DNA from 2 places in the Rahnella sp. PD12R genome. Region 1 is predicted to be linked to the other one. Evidence: predicted binding sites of a transcription regulator. Region 1 holds the regulator's gene; the other holds the start of a gene.

What was found. Region 1 encodes PhoB, which activates phosphate uptake and scavenging genes when phosphate is short. Its sites were predicted from a motif close to CTGTCATAAAACTGNCNNAT; they were not measured.
Region 2: KWG64_RS22130 (MIP/aquaporin family protein) is a predicted target of PhoB. The motif match lies at 5,392-5,411, and genes of this name have one in related genera.

The regions. Positions count from the first base shown of each region.
Region 1 covers NZ_JAHTMS010000002.1:647,635-657,362, forward strand. Annotated here, with positions in the region: gene proY (proline-specific permease ProY) at 1-235, opposite strand, end outside; gene brnQ (branched-chain amino acid transport system II carrier protein) at 392-1,711, opposite strand; gene KWG64_RS07045 (cobalamin-independent methionine synthase II family protein) at 2,157-3,260, opposite strand; gene phoR (phosphate regulon sensor histidine kinase PhoR) at 3,517-4,836, opposite strand; gene phoB (phosphate response regulator transcription factor PhoB) at 4,860-5,549, opposite strand; gene sbcD (exonuclease subunit SbcD) at 5,777-7,015, shown strand; gene sbcC (exonuclease subunit SbcC) at 7,012-9,728, shown strand, end outside.
Region 2 covers NZ_JAHTMS010000014.1:77,581-87,308, reverse strand. Annotated here, with positions in the region: gene cytR (DNA-binding transcriptional regulator CytR) at 1-28, shown strand, start outside; gene ftsN (cell division protein FtsN) at 109-1,062, shown strand; gene hslV (ATP-dependent protease subunit HslV) at 1,178-1,708, shown strand; gene hslU (HslU--HslV peptidase ATPase subunit) at 1,721-3,052, shown strand; gene KWG64_RS22145 (1,4-dihydroxy-2-naphthoate polyprenyltransferase) at 3,150-4,076, shown strand; gene rraA (ribonuclease E activity regulator RraA) at 4,197-4,682, shown strand; gene zapB (septal ring assembly protein ZapB) at 4,747-4,986, opposite strand; gene KWG64_RS22130 (MIP/aquaporin family protein) at 5,576-6,424, shown strand; gene glpK (glycerol kinase GlpK) at 6,470-7,993, shown strand; gene glpX (class II fructose-bisphosphatase) at 8,137-9,147, shown strand; gene emrD (multidrug efflux MFS transporter EmrD) at 9,216-9,728, opposite strand, start outside.

The DNA of each region.
Region 1 (9,728 bases):
TCTCGCCCAGCGCACGCATGATGATAAACGCGATAATACCGCCGACCAGATACGCCAGCAGCACGCTTGGTCCGGCCATTTTGATGGCATCGGCAGATCCGTAAAATAACCCGGTACCGATGGCTGACCCCAGTGCCATAAAGCGAATATGGCGCGTTGTCAGGCCACGTTTTAGCTTCGTGCCCGGCGCTTCTTTTTGCTCTGTTGGTTGTTCAGCTTCTTGCTGCATGTGCATTAACCCGTATGTTTTTTAAATATCAAAAGTGCGTATTTTAAGAAATTAACTTTTTTACCTGCCAATGAAAAAGCCACGGAAGATTCTCCGTGGCCCGATTGGCGAAACATTCAGCAGACTAATTATATTTTATGCCGTTGAACATTCACCAAATGATCATTGGTGCGCAGTGACGCTACGCGGACCGCTGATTTTGTCATAAATACCGGCCAGCACCAGCATTAATAATGACGGTGGTAACCAGGCCAGACCTTGCGCTGCCAGCGGCAGGTTCGCAGTCCAGGCTGGCATCAGGTCTGCAAAAGCAGAAGCTTTAATGCCATCAACAATACCAAAGACCAGGCTGACAACCATCACCGGCGCGACGATACGTGTGGTGCTGTTCCACCAGCGCAGGGTGAAGCTCAGTACAACCAGCGCAATACACGGCGGATAAATCGCAGTCAGAACCGGTACGGAAATCTGAATCAGATGGCTCAGGCCCAGGTTGGACACCAGCATCGAGAACAGACCCAGAATGAAGACCAGCGTTTTATATGACAGCGGCAGATACTGAGCGAAGAACTCAGCACAGGCGCAGGTCAGGCCAACTGCGGTGACCATACAGGCGATGAAAATCAGCGCGCCGAGGAAGAAGCTGCCTACGCTGCCAAAAGTGTGTGCCACGTAAGCATGCAGGATCACCGCGCCGTTTGTTGCATTTGGCACCAGTGAGGCGCTGTTTTCGCCCAGTTTAAACAGGCTCAGGTAGACCAGCATCAGGCCCAGACCGGCAATCAGACCTGCCAGAACCGTATAACGGGTCAGCAGTTTGGCATCGGTCACGCCACGAGAACGTGCCGCGTTAACGATAACAATCCCGAAGACCAGCGCGCCCAGCGTATCCATCGTCAGATAGCCGTTAACGAAACCGCTGGAGAACGGCACCGTCTGGTAAGCGTCAACCGCAGGCATTGGCTGACCGGCAGGCCACAGCAGTGCAGCGATACCCAGTGCGCCCAGCGCCACCATTTTCAGCGGCGCGAGGAAATGCCCGACGGTATCGAGCAGACGGCCCGGATACAGGGAGATACCAATCACCAGAGCGAAATAAATTACGCTGTAAATCAGCAGAGGCAGCGGGCCGTCACCGGTCATCGGCGCGATACCCACTTCAAAGGAGACCGTCGCTGTACGCGGTGTGGCAAACAGCGGGCCTACAGCCAGATAACAGACGGTCGCCAGAAGAATACCGGCACCACGACCAATTGGCGTACTCAGGGCGTCAACACCGCCACCGACGCGCGCAAGCGCAATCACGGTCATCACGGGAAGCCCTACCGCCGTGATCATAAAACCGGCAGCTGCCCACCAGACTTCATGACCGGCCTGCAAGCCAACCATCGGCGGGAAAATGATATTTCCTGCCCCGACGAATAAGGCGAAGGTCATGAAACCCAGCGCCAGAATATCTTTATTTGTTAAACGAGTACTCATGATTGGTGTCGTGTTGCCTGTTCAAATGAATAAAGTGTCCGATGCTGTCGTCGTGCCACTCCGTCAGAAGGATGAATGGCGTTGTCATAGCCAGAGAGCACCAATGTGAGGATCGGAGTGAGCTAAAAACGCCTGATGATATGCAGATGATTACGTTGTTATGCAGGGAGTATCGAGCGACAGCGGGGCTTAAGGTAAACGTTTATAGCGTAGAAAGGCAAGCCGTGATCCAAAAAGCAGAGCGTTCAACCAGATTAATACAACAAAGCAGTAATAATCACTAAATACACTCCGAAACACGCAATATGATATGTATGATTTTTGAACGAACAAAGCACAAGATATGCTCCGTTGAGATTAAAAATGCGTGAAATCACCACCTGCAGGTCATTTCACGCACAATATCCAGCATTTTTACAAGGCCAAAATTTAACCGCTTGCGGTTTTACCAGACGCGGGCAGCGATATCCACCACCAGTTTCAGTTTTTCCCACTGCTGCGCTTCGGTCAGACTGTTGCCCTCTTCCGTTGACGCGAAGCCACACTGCGGGCTCAGGCAAATCTGGTTAATGTCCAGATATTCAGCCGCTTCTGCGATACGCGCTTCCACGGTTTTTGCCAGTTCCAGCTCGCCGGATTTGGTGGTAATCAGCCCCAGAACCGCCTGCTGATGGCCTTTTTTGATGAAACGCAGGGGTTCGAACCCGCCTGAACGTTCATTGTCATATTCCAGGAAGTAAGCGTCGATATTCACCCCGCCAAACAGAATCTCTGCCACCGGCTCGTAACCACCTTCAGAAATCCAGGTTGAACGGAAGTTACCGCGGCAAACATGCAGACCAATCACCAGATCGTCCGGTTTACCGGCGATAGCTTTGTTGAGCACGTCAGCGTAAGTACGTGCTAACTCTTCCGGAGAATCACCACGTTCGCGGATTTGTTTCTTCTGATCTTCAGAACACAGATACGCCCAGACGGTATCGTCGAGTTGCAGATAACGACAGCCGGCATCATAAAAGGCTTTGATCGCGTCCCGGTAAACCTGTGCCAGATCGTCAAAATAGTCTTTCAGATCAGGATAAACGTCTTTGCTGATGGCGTTACGGCCACCGCGGAAATGCATCACGCTCGGGCTCGGAATAGTCATTTTCGGCACAGCCGTTCCGCTGATGCTTTTCAGAAAACGGAAATCTTCCAGCATCGGGTGCGAACCAAAACCGAGTTTGCTCACCACTTTGATACTGCGCGCTTTCGTCTGTACGCCGTTGAACTGGATCCCCTGAACCGCATCGTAACCTTCCACACCTTCCAGACCTTCGAAGAAGTCAAAGTGCCACCACGCACGGCGGAATTCGCCATCCGTCACCACTTGCAGACCGGCTTCACGCTGCAAATCCACCACGCGGCGGATTTCAGTGTCTTCTACTGCACGCAACTGCACCGCATCAATCTCACCGGCCTGAAACTGTTTGCGGGCTTCTTTGATCGCGGCCGGACGCAGGAAACTGCCAACGACGTCAGCGCGGAACGGAGGGGTTGTACGTTGCATGAAAACTCCTTATTGCATCACGCCCCTGGCGGAATGCGAATGATTTACAAAGTAAATAATTACGTTGCGTTATTTATAGACATCTGGATGTCTAAACGGCTTTAAGGCCATACTGTCATGCAGCCTGTTCACCCACAACAGAGGAATTTTCATGGGACGTGAAATAAATTCATGATCAGGAGGCGACTTCACGCCATAAACAGAAATGAAAAAGCCTGCTATCGGCTGATAACAGGCTTTAGGGAAACTACGCAAATTAAGGTTTTACGGAGACCGGGGAGTCTGAACCCTGAGGAACAATCAGTTTCGGTGCCAGCGTAAACATAAACCGGGTGCCGACGCCGACTTCGCTGAGGACTTCAAGCTTCGAATTATGGTGGCTGAGCGCATGTTTTACGATGGCGAGCCCCAACCCGCTGCCGCCGGTCTGGCGCGATCGCGCCTTATCCACACGGTAAAAACGTTCAGTCAGACGCGGTAAGTGCTGCGGCGCAATACCCGGCCCGTTGTCGCTTATCTGGAACTGTGCGCCGTGCGGGATTTGCTGCCAGCTGACTTCAATCCGCGTGCCCGGCGGGGTGTGATTCACGGCGTTGTACACCAGATTCGACACCGCACTGCGCAGCTGATCTTCGTTGCCAAAGACTTTCAGCTTTTCGTTTACGCGAAACACCACTTCATGTTTCCCGCCGCTTAACGTCTGCACTTCCCGCTCAAGCATACTCAGCATCACCGGAATATCGACCTTCTCGTGCATATCGATATTGGCAGACGCTTCGATTTTCGACAGGGTCAGCAACTGTTTCACCAGCCCGTCCATGCGCCGCGTCTGTTCCTGCATCGTATCCAGCGCTTTGGTGCGGAACGGCTCTTCCAGCTTGGCGTCTTCCATCATTTCCAGATACCCCTGCAACACGGTCAGCGGCGTGCGAAGTTCATGGCTAACGTTGGCAAAGAAGTTACGTCGCGCGCCTTCGAGCTGACGCATCTGCGTTACGTCACGCGCCACCATCAGAAGCTGCCCCTCGGAATAGGGCATCACGCGAAACTCAACATAATGTTCATTATTGAGTTGCAGATTCAGGGCACGGCTGAAGTCACGGGTCTGGATCCAGGTGCGGAATTCCGGATAACGCAGCAGGTTAAAAATATGCTGCCCGTTATCTTCCGGCCAGCGGAAACCGAGCAGATCCTGCGCCAGTCCGTTGCACCAGAAGATATTGCCTTCTTCCGTCGCCAGAACCACCGCATCCGGCAGCGATTCGGCACCGCTGCGGAAACGCTTGATCAGCTGACCTAATTCACGACGACGTCGCCGGTTGCGCATCTGCATCTGGTTCAGCCCGTAAAACAGCGGTTCCCAGCTCCAGCGCCCGTTCGGCGGGGTGATGCTGCGGTCAAGCCACAGCCAGTGAGAGAGTTTAAGCTGGTTGTAATAATTCCAGCCCAGCGCCGCGACGAGCGACGCAAAGAGGAGCCAGCCGAAATGGCCGACGAAAATTCCGAGGATCAGCGCTGGCAGGCAAAAGAGAAAAAATTCGCCGGCCAGACGTTTCCATGACAAACGTTCTAACACACAGATTCTCCGCTGTGGGGGACTCAATAACGCGTTGAGAAACGATATCCGGTACCACGAACAGTCTGGATCATTCTGTCATGTCCACTGGTTTCCAGCGCTTTACGCAAACGACGAATATGCACGTCTACCGTGCGATCTTCCACATAAACGTTAGTGCCCCACACGTTATTGAGCAACTGTTCCCTGCTGTAAACGCGTTCGGAATGGGTCATAAAGAAGTGTAACAACTTAAATTCGGTCGGCCCCATGTCGAGCGCCTGCTCGTTGGCCATCACCCGGTGAGACGACGGATCCAGACTCAGCCCCTGCATGTCGATCACTTCCTCGACCGCCATTGGCGAAATCCGGCGCATCACCGCTTTAATACGGGCAACCAGTTCTTTTGGTGAAAACGGTTTGGTGATGTAATCATCGGCACCGACTTCCAGGCCGCGCACCCGATCTTCTTCTTCACCGCGGGCGGTCAGCATCATCACCGGAATTTCGCGGGTCAGTGCTTCACGTTTAAGGTGCTTAATAAACTGAATACCGGAACCACCAGGTAACATCCAGTCGAGCAGGATCAGTTCAGGGTAAGGTTCAACTAACTGGCCAATCGCTGAATCAAAATCTTCAGCTTCTACTGCCTGATATCCATTCTGTTCCAGTACAAAACACACCATTTCACGGATTGGAGCTTCGTCTTCAACCACCAATATACGTCTAGCCATCGTAGGTCCTGCCAATAGGTTAGCGATCTTTTATTTGATTGCGGGCGCCATTATGCGTCAGTTTTGTGACAGATTTATGAATGAAAATGATGGTTCATTTAAGGCAAATATGACAGATAAATTCCCGCCATCCTGCTGAAATTGGTCTGATTTATCGGGGACAGGTTCCCCCGCCGACGTTTATACTTTGCCCCATTGTCGTCATACAGGGTTCACACGGGAGTCTCATGCGCCTGATCCACACCTCCGACTGGCACCTCGGCCAGTACTTTTTTACCAAAAGCCGCGCCGCTGAACATCAGGCATTTTTGCGCTGGCTGACCGGTCAGGTGCAGCAGCATCAGGTGGACGCCGTCATTGTCGCCGGAGACATCTTTGATACCGGCTCGCCGCCCAGTTACGCCCGCGAGTTGTACAACCGCTTCGTGGTGGAATTACAACAAACCGGCTGCCAGCTGGTGGTGCTGGCCGGAAATCACGATTCCGTCGCCACGCTCAATGAATCCCGCGAACTGCTTTCGTGCCTGAATACGCGGGTGATCGCCACCGTAGGCGAAAATCTGGATGAACAGGTTTTGGTGCTGAATACCCGCGAAGGCCAGCCCGGCGCGGTGTTGTGTGCCATTCCGTTTTTGCGTCCGCGCGACTTGCTGGCCAGCCAGGCCGGGCAGTCCGGCAGCGACAAACAGCTCGCCTTGCAGGAAGCCATTGCGGCGCATTATGACGCACTGTATCAGGCAGCGCTGGCTAAACGTCAGGAACTTGGTTTGCCGTTGCCCATTATCGCTACCGGCCATCTGACCACCGTCGGCGTCAGCACGTCTGACTCCGTGCGCGACATCTATATAGGCACGCTCGACGCCTTCCCGGCGCAGGCCTTTCCACCGGTGGATTACGTGGCGCTCGGGCACATTCACCGCGCCCAGTGCGTCGCAAAAACCGAACATATCCGTTACAGCGGCTCACCCATTGCGCTGAGTTTCGATGAGCTCAGCAAAACCAAAAGCGTTTACCTGCTTGATTTCGATGGCGCTAAGCTCAACGCCATCGACACGCTGGAAATCCCCGTTTTCCAGCCGATGCAGATCATTAAAGGTTCTCTCGCAGACATCGAAAAACAACTGACGCAGTTTGCTGACGGCGATGCCGGTAAACCGGTCTGGCTGGATATCGAAGTCGCCACGCAGGACTATCTCAGTGATATCCAGCGGCGTATTCAGACGCTGACCGCAGATTTGCCGGTGGAAGTCGTTCTGCTGCGCCGCAGTAAAGAACAGCGCATCAGCAGCATCGAACAACAGGAAAAAGAAACGCTCAGCGAACTGAGTGTCAGCGAAGTGTTTGAGCGGCGGCTGGCGCAGGAAACCGATCCCGACGAACCGCGTCAGGCGCGGATGCGCACGCTGTTCGCTCAGGTTGTCAGCCAGGTCACCAGCGGCGAGTCCGCAGAGGATGCCGCCCGATGAAAATTCTCAGTCTGCGTTTAAAAAACCTGAACTCGCTGGAAGGCGAATGGAAAATCGACTTCACCGCTGAGCCTTTTGCCAGCAACGGATTATTTGCCATCACAGGCCCGACCGGCGCGGGGAAAACCACCCTGCTGGACGCCATCTGTCTGGCGCTGTATCACCAGACGCCGCGTCTGAACGTCACGCCGAGTCAGAATGAACTGATGACCCGCCACACCGCCGAATCCCTGGCAGAAGTCGAGTTTGAGGTTAAAGGCATTGGCTACCGCGCGTTCTGGAGCCAGCGCCGGGCCAAAAATTCGCCTGACGGTAATTTACAGGCGCCCAAAGTAGAACTGGCGCTGCTGGCCGATGGCAAAATTCTGGCCGACAAAGTGCGCGATAAACTTGATGCCATCGCCGGGCTGACCGGGCTGGATTTCGGCCGTTTCACTAAATCTATGATGCTTTCACAAGGCCAGTTCGCCGCGTTCCTGAATGCCGATGCCAACGACCGCGCGGAATTGCTGGAAGAACTGACCGGCACCGAAATCTACGGGCGGCTTTCTGAACGCGTGTTTGAACAACATAAAGAAGCCAAAAATCAGCTCGACGGTTTGTATCAGCGCATGGCCGGAATCGAGTTGCTCAGCGAAGAGCAGCGTCAGGCCTTCGAAACGGAACTGGCCGCGCTGAACGCGCAGGAAATTATCCTCAGTCAGCAGGCGCTGCAACGCCAGCAGGATCTGAACTGGCTGCAACAATGGCAACAGGTGCAGCAAAAGCATCAGCAATCTCAGCAGCAGCTGACGGCGGCGGAGCAGGAAAACCTCGCCGCAGCGCCGCAATTGCAGCAACTCGCGCGCAGTGAGCCGGCTGAAAAGCTGCGTCCGCTGCTCAGCGACCGGTTGCGCTGCGAGAAAGAAACGCAGGAGTTACAGCAGGCACTTACACAGCTGGTTCAGCAGCAGGAACAACAGGCGGCGCAGATGACGCCGCGGGCTTCGGTGCTGGAACAGGCGAAAGCCGCTCGCCAGAATCAGGCCGGAGAGCAGCGCAAGCTCCAGACGCTGATGGACGAAAAAGTTCTGCCGCTGGATAACGAGATTGCCCGGTGGCACAAATCACTGACTGACACGCAGCAGGCCGTCAGTGAAGCACAGAAACAGGCCAGTGAGCACAGCGCGATGCTGGCGAAAATCACCGAAGAGCGCCAGAAACTGGAGGCACAGAGTCAGCAGCATCAGGCGAAACACGCCACACTGACCGGTGCGCTTCAGGTTCAGCAACAAAATCAGGCCGAACTGGAAAAACAGCAACCACTGACGACGTTGCAGAAACGGCAATCTGAACTGGCGCAGCTGCGTCCGGTGCGTCAGCAGCTGTTTTCACTCGCACAAATTTTCCCTCAGCTCGATTCGCGTGTCCGTCAGCAGCATCAGGATTTTGCGCAGAATCAGACGGCAATCGCGGAAGAAGAAGAACGCCTTGGCAGAATCCGCCTGCAATGCCAGAAACAGCTCGAGCATCTGAATGATGTCAAAGCGCGGCTGAAAAGCGAGGAACTGATCGTCAGCCTGACGGCAGAACGCGCGAATCTGCAAAGCGGCCTGGCCTGCCCGCTGTGCGGTTCCACCTCGCATCCGGCGATTGAAAGTTATCAGGAGATCAAACCGTCTGAAACGGCGCAGCGTGTTGAGAAAATGCAGCTGGAATTTGATGCAGCGAAAGCCAGCGGAATCGAACTGGCCGCGAAAATTAAAAGCCTGAAAGAACACCAGTTACGCCTGAAAACGCAGCTTGAGCACGACCAGCAGCAGCTGAACGCACATCTCGAAAACTGGCAGAAAATCAGCGCTCCGCATGGTCTGACCTTCACGCTGATGGATGCGCCGGACATTCAGCAATGGCTGGCGTCATGCGATCAGGAAGAACAGCAAACGCAGGAAACGCTCCGCCAGCATGAACAGCTGGCGCGTGCGCTGCAACAGGCGAAAGACGCCCTCAGCGAAGCCGTCAGCGAGCAACAAAAAGTCCAGCAGCAAAGCGCGTTGCTGGCGGAGCGTTTTACGCTGACGCAGCAAAATCTGACGAAGTCTCAGGAGCAGCTTGAACGTCTGCAAACCCAGTATGCGGATGGCGGGAAAACGCTGAAGGAACTGACGGCGCAGCGTACAGAACTCTTCGGCGACCGTCAGGTTAGGCAGGTTCGCGAGCACTTACATCTGCAACAACAGGCCGCCGAAAAAGCCGTCAGCGAAGCCGAGACGGCCCTGCACCGGGCGCAGGAACTTCGCGACAAACTCGCCGGTCAGCTCGCCAGCACGCAACTGCAACATCAGCAGGCCACGGCGCGTCTGCATCAGGCACAAACAGACTGGCAACAGGCGCTGGCCGCCAGCGAGTTTGCGGATGAAGACGCAGTGAAACTCGCAATGCTCGACGACGCCTTACGCCAGCAACTCCGCCAGCGTAAAGACCAGTTGCAGAAACAGCTGGCGCAGGCTCAGGCGCTGTTAAGCGATGCGAAAGAGACACTGGAGAGACAGCGGCTCGCACGCCCTGCGCATCTGAGTGAAAACGAAAGCGATCTCACGGCGCTGATGGCAGAACAGGAATCGCTGTCACAAAGCCTGAAAGCGCTGCAACAGCGCACCGGCGAAGTGAGTAATCAGCTTAAATTCGACAAGGAACGCAGCGGCAGCCAGCAGCAGTTAATCGCGCAGATTGC
Region 2 (9,728 bases), on a different contig from region 1:
CGAAAGCACGGCCGCCCCGAAAGCGTGAGTCAGTTTTTGATTTGTTATATATGCAGGGTTAAGTAACATGACGCACTTCTTCATTCATCACGACACAGCGAAACGATAGTGGCACAAAGAGACTATGTAAGCCGTGGGCGCTCAGGAGCGCGGCGGAAAAGTACCAGCCGGAGTAAAAAACGCAGTTCCCCAACGATCTCCAAAACCATGGTGGTGTTAGCCGTTGCGGTACTGGTGGTGTTTGTCGGTGGCCTCTATTTTATTGCGCACAATAAACATGAAGAAGCGGCGGTACTGCCGACGCATGCTGTTCGTACGGGTAACGGATTACCGCCGAAGCCTGAAGAGCGCTGGCGTTATATCAAGGAACTGGAAAACCGTCAGATGGGCGTCACCACGCCGACAGAACCGACGGCAGGCGGTCAGGTTGAATCCAAAACTCAGCTGACGCCGGAACAACGGCAGCTTCTCGAACAAATGCAGGCCGATATGCGCCAGACGCCAACACAGCTGTCTGAAGTGCCGTATAACGACCCAAGTCAGGTCGCCACGCGTCCGGCACAAACGCAGCGCCAGGTTCAGCAACAGCAGCCGACTTATGCCCAGCAGCAGCCGGTGCAGACACAGCCGCGTCAGGTTCAGCAGCCAACGTACACGCCGCAAACGCAGCCAGTACGCGCGCCGCAGGCTCAGGTACAAACTCAGCCTGTTCAGCCAAAACCTAAGCCACAGGTGAAAGAACCGGTCCGGGAAGTGCCGAAAGAACAACCGAAAGCACAGCAGCCGGCCGCCATCACACAGGCTGCGCCAGAGAAACCGAAAGAGCAGGAAAAAACCCAGCGCTTTATGGTGCAGTGCGGTTCGTTCAAAGGTGCCGATCAGGCGGAATCCCAGCGCGCCAAGCTGGCATTCGAAGGATTTGAAGGTCGAATCACCACCGGCGGCGGCTGGAATCGTGTCGTGATTGGCCCATACAACAATCGCTCCGGTGCAGACAGCACCTTATCCCGCCTGAAGAGCGCAGGCATCTCCGGTTGCATTCCCCTCGCAACCGGGGGTTGAAAACCCGTAATCCTTCCCCAATCTATACTTTCAATATGCCCCGTAAGTTTGTGAGACACGCAAAGTGTCCCACAAGCCTGCGGGGATCTTTTCCGTCTGCAACGAGGAACCGCTCGTGACAACAATTGTAAGTGTACGCCGCAACGGCAAGGTCGTTATCGGTGGTGATGGCCAGGCCACATTGGGAAATACCGTCATGAAGGGCAACGTCAAGAAAGTACGTCGCCTGTACAACGACAAAGTGATCGCTGGTTTTGCTGGCGGTACCGCTGACGCCTTCACGCTGTTTGAGCTGTTCGAACGCAAACTGGAAATGCATCAGGGTCATCTGGTAAAAGCCGCCGTTGAGCTGGCTAAAGACTGGCGTACCGACCGTATGCTGCGCCGTCTCGAAGCGCTGCTGGCCGTTGCGGATGAAAATGCCTCGCTGATTATCAGTGGTAACGGCGACGTCATCCAGCCTGAAAACGACCTGATCGCGATTGGTTCCGGTGGCCCGTATGCCCAGGCCGCTGCCCGTGCTTTGCTGGAAAACTCAGAGCTTGGCGCACGCGATATCGTGGAAAAATCGCTGAGTATTGCGGGTGATATCTGCATCTACACCAACCAATTCCACACCATCGAAGAATTGTCTTCTAAAGCGTAAGGATCGAAAATTATGTCTGAGATGACCCCGCGCGAGATTGTCAGCGAGTTAGACAGCTACATCATTGGTCAGGATAAAGCGAAACGCGCTGTCGCGATCGCCCTGCGTAACCGCTGGCGCCGTATGCAGCTTGATGAAGCGCTGCGCCACGAAGTCACCCCAAAAAATATTCTGATGATCGGCCCGACCGGTGTCGGTAAAACCGAAATCGCCCGTCGTCTGGCCAAACTGGCTAACGCGCCGTTCATCAAAGTCGAAGCAACCAAGTTCACCGAAGTGGGCTACGTCGGGAAGGAAGTGGATTCAATTATCCGTGATCTGACCGATGCCGCCGTGAAAATGGTCCGTCTGCAATCCATCGATAAGAACCGCTTCCGCGCCGAAGAAATGGCCGAAGAACGTATTCTCGATGTGCTGATCCCGCCGGCGAAAAATAACTGGGGCCAGGCTGACGAAGCGCATGAGCCTTCTGCCGCACGCCAGAACTTCCGCAAGAAATTGCGTGAAGGCCAGCTCGACGACAAAGAAATCGAAATCAATCTGGCGGCTGCGCCAGTTGGCGTTGAAATCATGTCCCCTCCGGGCATGGAAGAGATGACCAACCAGCTGCAATCCATGTTCCAGAACATGGCCGGACAGAAGCAGAAACCGCGCAAACTGAAAATCAAAGAAGCTTACAAGCTGCTGGTTGAAGAAGAAGCGGCGAAACTGGTGAACCCGGAAGAGCTGAAAGAACAGGCGATTGAAGCCGTTGAACAGCATGGCATCGTGTTCATCGATGAGATCGACAAAATCTGTAAACGCGGCCAGAGCTCAGGCCCGGATGTGTCACGCGAAGGCGTTCAGCGCGATCTCCTGCCACTGGTGGAAGGTTGTACCGTTTCCACTAAACACGGCATGGTGAAAACGGACCACATTCTGTTTATCGCTTCCGGCGCGTTCCAGACGGCCAGCCCGTCAGACCTGATCCCGGAATTGCAGGGTCGTCTGCCAATCCGCGTTGAGCTACAGGCGCTGTCGACTGAAGACTTCGAACGTATTCTGACTGAGCCAAGTGCATCCCTGACTCATCAGTACAAAGCATTGATGGCGACCGAAGGTGTGACCATTGATTTCACGGCTGACGGCATCCGTCGTATCGCGGAAGCGGCATGGCAGGTGAACGAAACCACCGAGAACATTGGCGCACGTCGTCTGCACACGGTTCTGGAGCGCCTGATGGAAGATATTTCTTACGACGCCAGCGAAAGCAACGGTATCTCCATAAACATTGATGCAGATTATGTTAGAAGCCACCTTGATCAGCTGGTAGCTGATGAAGATCTGAGCCGTTTTATCTTATAATTTGCTCATACGTTCCGAAAGTGATCTTCAGGGAGGCGTTTGCCTCCCTGATTTTTTTTAGATTTCGGACTGACTGTTCACCTGAGCGAAATCACCTATGAGCACAATGACTCCCTGCACCCCGACCACGCCTGCCCGCGCATGGCTTGAAAGCCTGCGTCCTAAAACGCTGCCTCTGGCTTTTGCCTCAATTGTCATGGGTTCGGCGATTGCCAGCCTGCAAGGCGTTTTCCATCCGCTCATCGCGCTGCTGGCATTGCTGACGGCGGGTTGTCTGCAAATCCTGTCTAATCTGGCCAATGATTATGGCGATGCCGAAAAAGGCAGTGATACGCCCGATCGCGTCGGGCCGTTGCGCGGGATGCAAAAAGGGATGATTACCGCCGCACAGATGAAGCGCGCGATTATCCTGACCATCGCCCTGACGCTCGTTTGCGGTATCGCGCTTATCGCTGTCGCCTGCCACAAACCGAGCGATGTCGTGGGCTTTGTGATCCTCGGCCTTCTCTCGATTGGCGCGGCCATCACATATACCGTCGGCACACGCCCTTACGGTTATATGGGGCTGGGTGATATTTCCGTTTTGATTTTCTTTGGCTGGATCAGCGTCGCCGGGACATTCTATTTGCAGGCGGGATATTTTGACTGGATTGTGATGCTGCCGGCCACCGCGACGGGATTGCTCTCGACGGCGGTGCTGAATATCAACAATTTGCGCGATATCGAAACCGATCGCGCCAACGGCAAAAACACGCTGGCGGTTCGCCTCGGGCCGGTGAATGCCCGCAATTATCACACGTTTATTTTGGCCGCCGCCACGCTATGCCTGGCCATTTTTTCCGCCGTGTATTTGCACCACTGGACCGGCTGGTTATTTATTCTGGCCGTACCGATGCTGGTGACTCACGTCATCCGCGTGAGAAAGTCCAAAACATCTTTGGAAGTGCGTCCGCTGCTCGAACATATGGTGAAAACGGCGTTACTGACTAACGTGTTGTTTGCGGTGGGTCTGTTACTCAATTGAATAAAAGTGGCCTGATGTGCGTTTATCGGGCCGCTTTTCACATTTAACAATTGATGATTTTGCCAACATCCGCCCGAAAGGGATATACTGAACACTCATGCAGCAACCAGATGAAATCCTATGAAATACGATACTTCCGAACTTTGCGACATCTACCATGAAGAAGTGAATGTCGTCGAACCCCTGTTCTCCAACTTTGGTGGCCGTACTTCATTTGGCGGGCAAATCACGACAGTGAAGTGTTTCGAAGACAATGGCTTGCTTTATGACTTGCTGGAAGAAAATGGCCGTGGTCGCGTACTGCTGGTCGATGGCGGTGGCTCCGTTCGTCGCGCATTGCTGGATGCCGGTCTGGCACGCCTGGCGTTGCAAAACGAATGGGAAGGCATTGTGATTTACGGTGCGGTTCGTCAGGTAGACGATCTGGAAGAACTGGATATCGGCATTCAGGCGATGGCAGCGATTCCGGCGGGCGCAGGCAGTGAAGGGATTGGCGAAAGCGACATTCGTGTCAATTTCGGCGGTGTCACCTTCTTCTCCGGTGACCATCTTTATGCCGACAACACCGGTATCGTGCTGTCAGAAGACCCGCTCGACATCGAATAACCTTGCGGTTTCAGCAACAAAAAAGGACGCCGTGGCGTCCTTTTTTATTTTCAGGCCGAAGTCATCAGACTTCTTCCATTTTTCCCAGCAATGCACGCAGACGATCCTGCCACACGTGCTGTTCTTCTTTCAGCTGTGCATTTTCACGCACCAGCGACTCATGATTACCACTCGCCTGCTGAACTTCCTGAGACAGGGTATTGTTTTGTTCTTTCAGTTCTTCGATTTCCATCTGCAAAAGAGTAATGGTATCGATCGCTTGCTGAACTTTAGCTTCTAATTTCTCAAATACTTCAAATGACATTTTTCGGTCCCCTTATGTTCGCAAGGCGCACATCTTATGTTCTGCCGCATCATCCGGACACGGCTCAAGAATTCCTGCACTCCGTCGATTTTGATAACGAATTCAAACCAAATCCGGGTCTGAATTACGCCAAAGTCTTGTAAAACCAGCGGGTGTCTTACCGGGTGATTGTATGTAGCCAGCTTTGCCCTGTCTAGCAAGAACCCCTTCCTGCACGCAGTCTGTTGCAATTTTACAGCGCCGGGTATCAGGAAATGCTTAAAAAGCAGCGTCACTCACCAGAAATCCCCCTTAATACCGAATAACCTTATCCGGCCTGTTGTTATGTTCGTTTCACCCAACGCGGCGCGAGAATTGTTAAATCGTGGCCTTTTTGCCGCGCGCGATAGCCTGAGAATACGCGAAATCGCTCATTTTTATGACACGACACACAAAATTTGATTTCGCTATTTCTCGTTTATGCTCGTTAACGATAAATTCACATTACGTTCTCATTTAATGATGAACGTCAAAATCCGATTACGTTCACGTACGACATAACAGAAAAACTATAACCAATCATTAACATCATCCTTAGCAGGATCAAACTATGAGCCAAACCATGAGTTCCACATTAAAAGGTCAGTGCATCGCTGAGTTTCTGGGTACCGGGCTTATCATTTTCTTCGGTGCAGGCTGTGTTGCTGCATTGAAGCTTGCCGGAGCATCCTTTGGCCAGTGGGAAATCAGTATCGTCTGGGGTTTCGGTGTGGCCATGGCCATTTACCTGACTGCGGCGATTTCAGGCGCACACCTGAACCCGGCTGTCACCGTCGCGCTATGTTTGTTTGCAAACTTTGAAGGACGCAAAGTTCTGCCTTACATCATCGCGCAGGTCGCAGGCGCCTTCTGTGCCGCCGCGCTGGTTTACGGCCTTTACTACAATCTGTTTTACGATTTCGAGCAAACTCACAATATGGTACGCGGTAGCGTAGACAGTCTGAGCCTTGCCGGTATCTTCTCTACGTATCCAAACCCGCACATCAGCGTATTGCAGGCGTTCCTGGTTGAAACCGTGATCACCGCCGTTCTGATGTCGCTGATCCTCGGCCTGACCGATGATGGCAATGGCCTGCCGCGCGGCCCGCTGGCTCCGCTGCTGATCGGTATTCTGATTGCAGTTATCGGTGCATCCATGGGGCCACTGACCGGATTCGCACTGAACCCGGCGCGTGATTTCGGACCGAAACTGTTCGCTTACTTCGCAGGCTGGGGCAAAGTGGCCTTCACCGGCGCCCGCGATATCCCTTACTTCCTGGTACCGATTTTTGGCCCACTGCTGGGTGCTTGTCTGGGTGCGGTCGGCTATAAAGCATTGATTAGTCGTCATCTGCCACACCAGATTAACGAAACAGCGGCTGACAAAGCGTCACAGCCAACCAAACAGCGCAAGGCCTGATCGGCTAAACTGTTCCACAGCTTACTCATTTGCAGGATGAAAATTATGTCAGCAGATACGACTCACGAAAAAAAATACATTGTCGCACTCGATCAGGGTACGACCAGCTCACGCGCAGTAGTGCTGGATCACGATGCCAACATCATCAGCGTTTCTCAGCGTGAATTTACCCAGATCTACCCTAAATCTGGCTGGGTTGAGCATGATCCGATGGAAATCTGGTCATCGCAAAGCTCGGTACTGGTTGAAGTGCTGGCTAAAGCCGACATCAATTCCGATCAGATCGCCGGTATCGGTATCACCAACCAGCGTGAAACCACCATCGTGTGGGAAAAAGAAACCGGCAAGCCGATTTATAACGCGATTGTGTGGCAATGCCGTCGTACTGCTGATATCTGCGAAAAGCTGAAAAAAGACGGGATGGAAGAGTACATCCGTCACAACACCGGCCTGGTGGTTGACCCGTACTTCTCCGGCACCAAACTGAAATGGATCCTCGATAACGTCGAAGGCTCCCGTGAACGTGCAAAACGCGGCGAACTGCTGTTCGGGACTGTCGATACCTGGCTGGTCTGGAAAATGACTCAGGGACGCGTTCACGTGACGGATTACACCAACGCATCACGTACCATGCTGTTCAACATCCGTGATTTGAAATGGGATGAACGCATGCTCGAAGCGCTGGATATTCCGCGTGAAATGCTGCCGGAAGTCCGTCCTTCCTCAGAAATTTACGGCCAGACCAACATTGGTGGTAAAGGCGGTACGCGTATTCCAATCGCCGGTATTGCGGGTGACCAGCAGGCGGCGCTTTACGGCCAACTGTGCGTGCAACCGGGTATGGCGAAAAACACCTACGGCACCGGCTGCTTCCTGCTGATGAACACTGGTACTGAAGTTGTTGCATCGAAAAATGGTCTGCTGACCACCATCGCCTGCGGCCCGCGTGGCGAAGTAAACTACGCGCTGGAAGGTGCCGTGTTCGTCGGTGGCGCATCTATTCAGTGGCTGCGTGATGAGCTGAAACTGATCAGCGATGCGACTGACTCCGAATATTTTGCGATGAAAGTGAAAGACACTAACGGCGTGTACGTGGTGCCTGCTTTCACTGGCCTCGGCGCCCCTTACTGGGACCCGTATGCCCGTGGCGCAATCTTCGGTCTGAGCCGTGGTGCAAACAGCAACCACATCATCCGCGCAACGCTGGAGTCTATTGCTTACCAGACCCGCGACGTACTGGATGCCATGCAGGCCGATTCCGGTGCCCGTCTGCAATCCTTGCGCGTGGACGGCGGCGCGGTTGCCAACAACTTCCTGATGCAATTCCAGTCCGACATTTTGGGTACCCGCGTTGAGCGTCCTGAAGTGCTGGAAGTAACCGCGCTGGGTTCTGCTTTCCTCGCAGGTCTGGCCGTCGGTTTCTGGAACGATCTGGAAGAAGTCCGCAGCAAAGCCACTATCGAACGTGAATTCCGCCCAAGTATTGAAACGACGGAACGTAATGTCCGCTATAAAGGCTGGCAGAAAGCGGTGGCACGCGTTCGTTCGTGGGAAGATCACGACGAATAAGCCCGTCAGTTTTACGCCAACACCTTTTATGAAACTCCCCATCCGGGGAGTTTTTTTATGCGTCCTTCCCACTGTGCTAAAATCTGCGGCACAGATGAGCCTTGCCTCACCGAACTCTTTCTTTTCTTCCAACAGGTTTTCCAATGAAACGTGAATTAGCAATCGAGTTCTCCCGCGTGACCGAAGCTGCCGCGCTCGCCGGTTATAAATGGCTGGGCCGTGGGGATAAAAACCTCGCCGATAACGCCGCCGTGCAGTCCATGCGCATCATGCTCAATAAAGTCGATATCGATGGCACGATTGTGATTGGCGAAGGTGAAATCGATGAAGCACCGATGCTGTATATCGGTGAAAAAGTCGGTACCGGCAACGGCGACGCGGTCGATATCGCGGTGGATCCGATTGAAGGTACGCGCATGACCGCAATGGGTCAGTCCAACGCGCTGGCTGTGCTGGCGGTGGGCGATCAGGGTTCTTTCCTCAACGCCCCTGACATGTACATGGAGAAAATCGCCGTCGGTCCTGGCGCGAAAGGCGCGATTAATCTGAACCTGACGCTGGCAGAAAATCTGGCGAATATTGCCAAAGCGCTGAACAAACCGCTGACCGAACTGACCGTCGCCGTGCTGGCAAAACCGCGTCATGACGACGCAATCCGTGAAATGCTGGCCGCCGGTGTCCGCGTCTTTGCGTTCCCGGACGGTGACGTCGCAGCAACCATTCTGACCTGCATGCCGGAAAGTGAGGTTGATGTGCTTTACGGAATTGGCGGCGCGCCTGAAGGCGTGATTTCTGCGGCCGTTATCCGCGCGCTGGATGGCGATATGCAGGGGCGATTACTGGCGCGTCATGACGTCAAAGGGGATACGCCGGAAAACCGCCGGATTGGCGAAGAAGAGCTGGCGCGCTGTAAAGCGATGGGGATTGAAGCCGGGAAAGTGCTGTTGCTCGATGATATGGCGCGCAACGACAACGTGATTTTCTCCGCGACCGGGATTACCAAAGGCGATCTGCTGGAAGGCATCAGCCGTCAGGGAAATATGGCGACGACCGAAACACTGCTGATTCGTGGAAAATCCCGCACCATCCGCCGCATCCGTTCGACGCATTATCTCGACCGCAAAGACGCCGCGCTGCACGAATTCATTATCTGATTCGCGCCCTTCCGGTCATCAAAAAGGCAGGGTTTTTCGCCCTGCCTTTTTTAATGTAAAACAAAACGTTAAGCCGCATGCCCTTCATGCTGACTGCGGTTCGACATCGGCCACCAGCACAGCAAAATCAGCACAGCCATCGCAAACATCAGCAGGCCAAGACTGAACTGACCGGTTTGCGGCAACATTGCTGACATCCACGCCACCAGGCCGGATCCCATATTTTGCAAACCGCCCACCAGTGCCCCTGCCGCACCCGCCAGATACGGGAAAGGCTCCATCGCGCCGGTCGTCGCCAGCGGGAATAACATCCCCGCGCCGAAGAAGAACAAAGACGCAGGCACGATCAGCGTCCAGATATTCATGATGCCCAGCCAGCCCGGGATCCACATCAGTAGCCCCGCCAGCAGACAGCTGATGACCGAATGCCACATCAGTTGCTGGAAACTTTTCTCCGTGCGCCCGGCATACCAGGCACCAAAGAATGCGGCAGGGATCGGCAGGATAAACAGAATGCTGACCATTACGCCGCTCAGCCCCAATACGCCGCCCATCAGCACGCCGCAGCTGGCTTCAAAGAC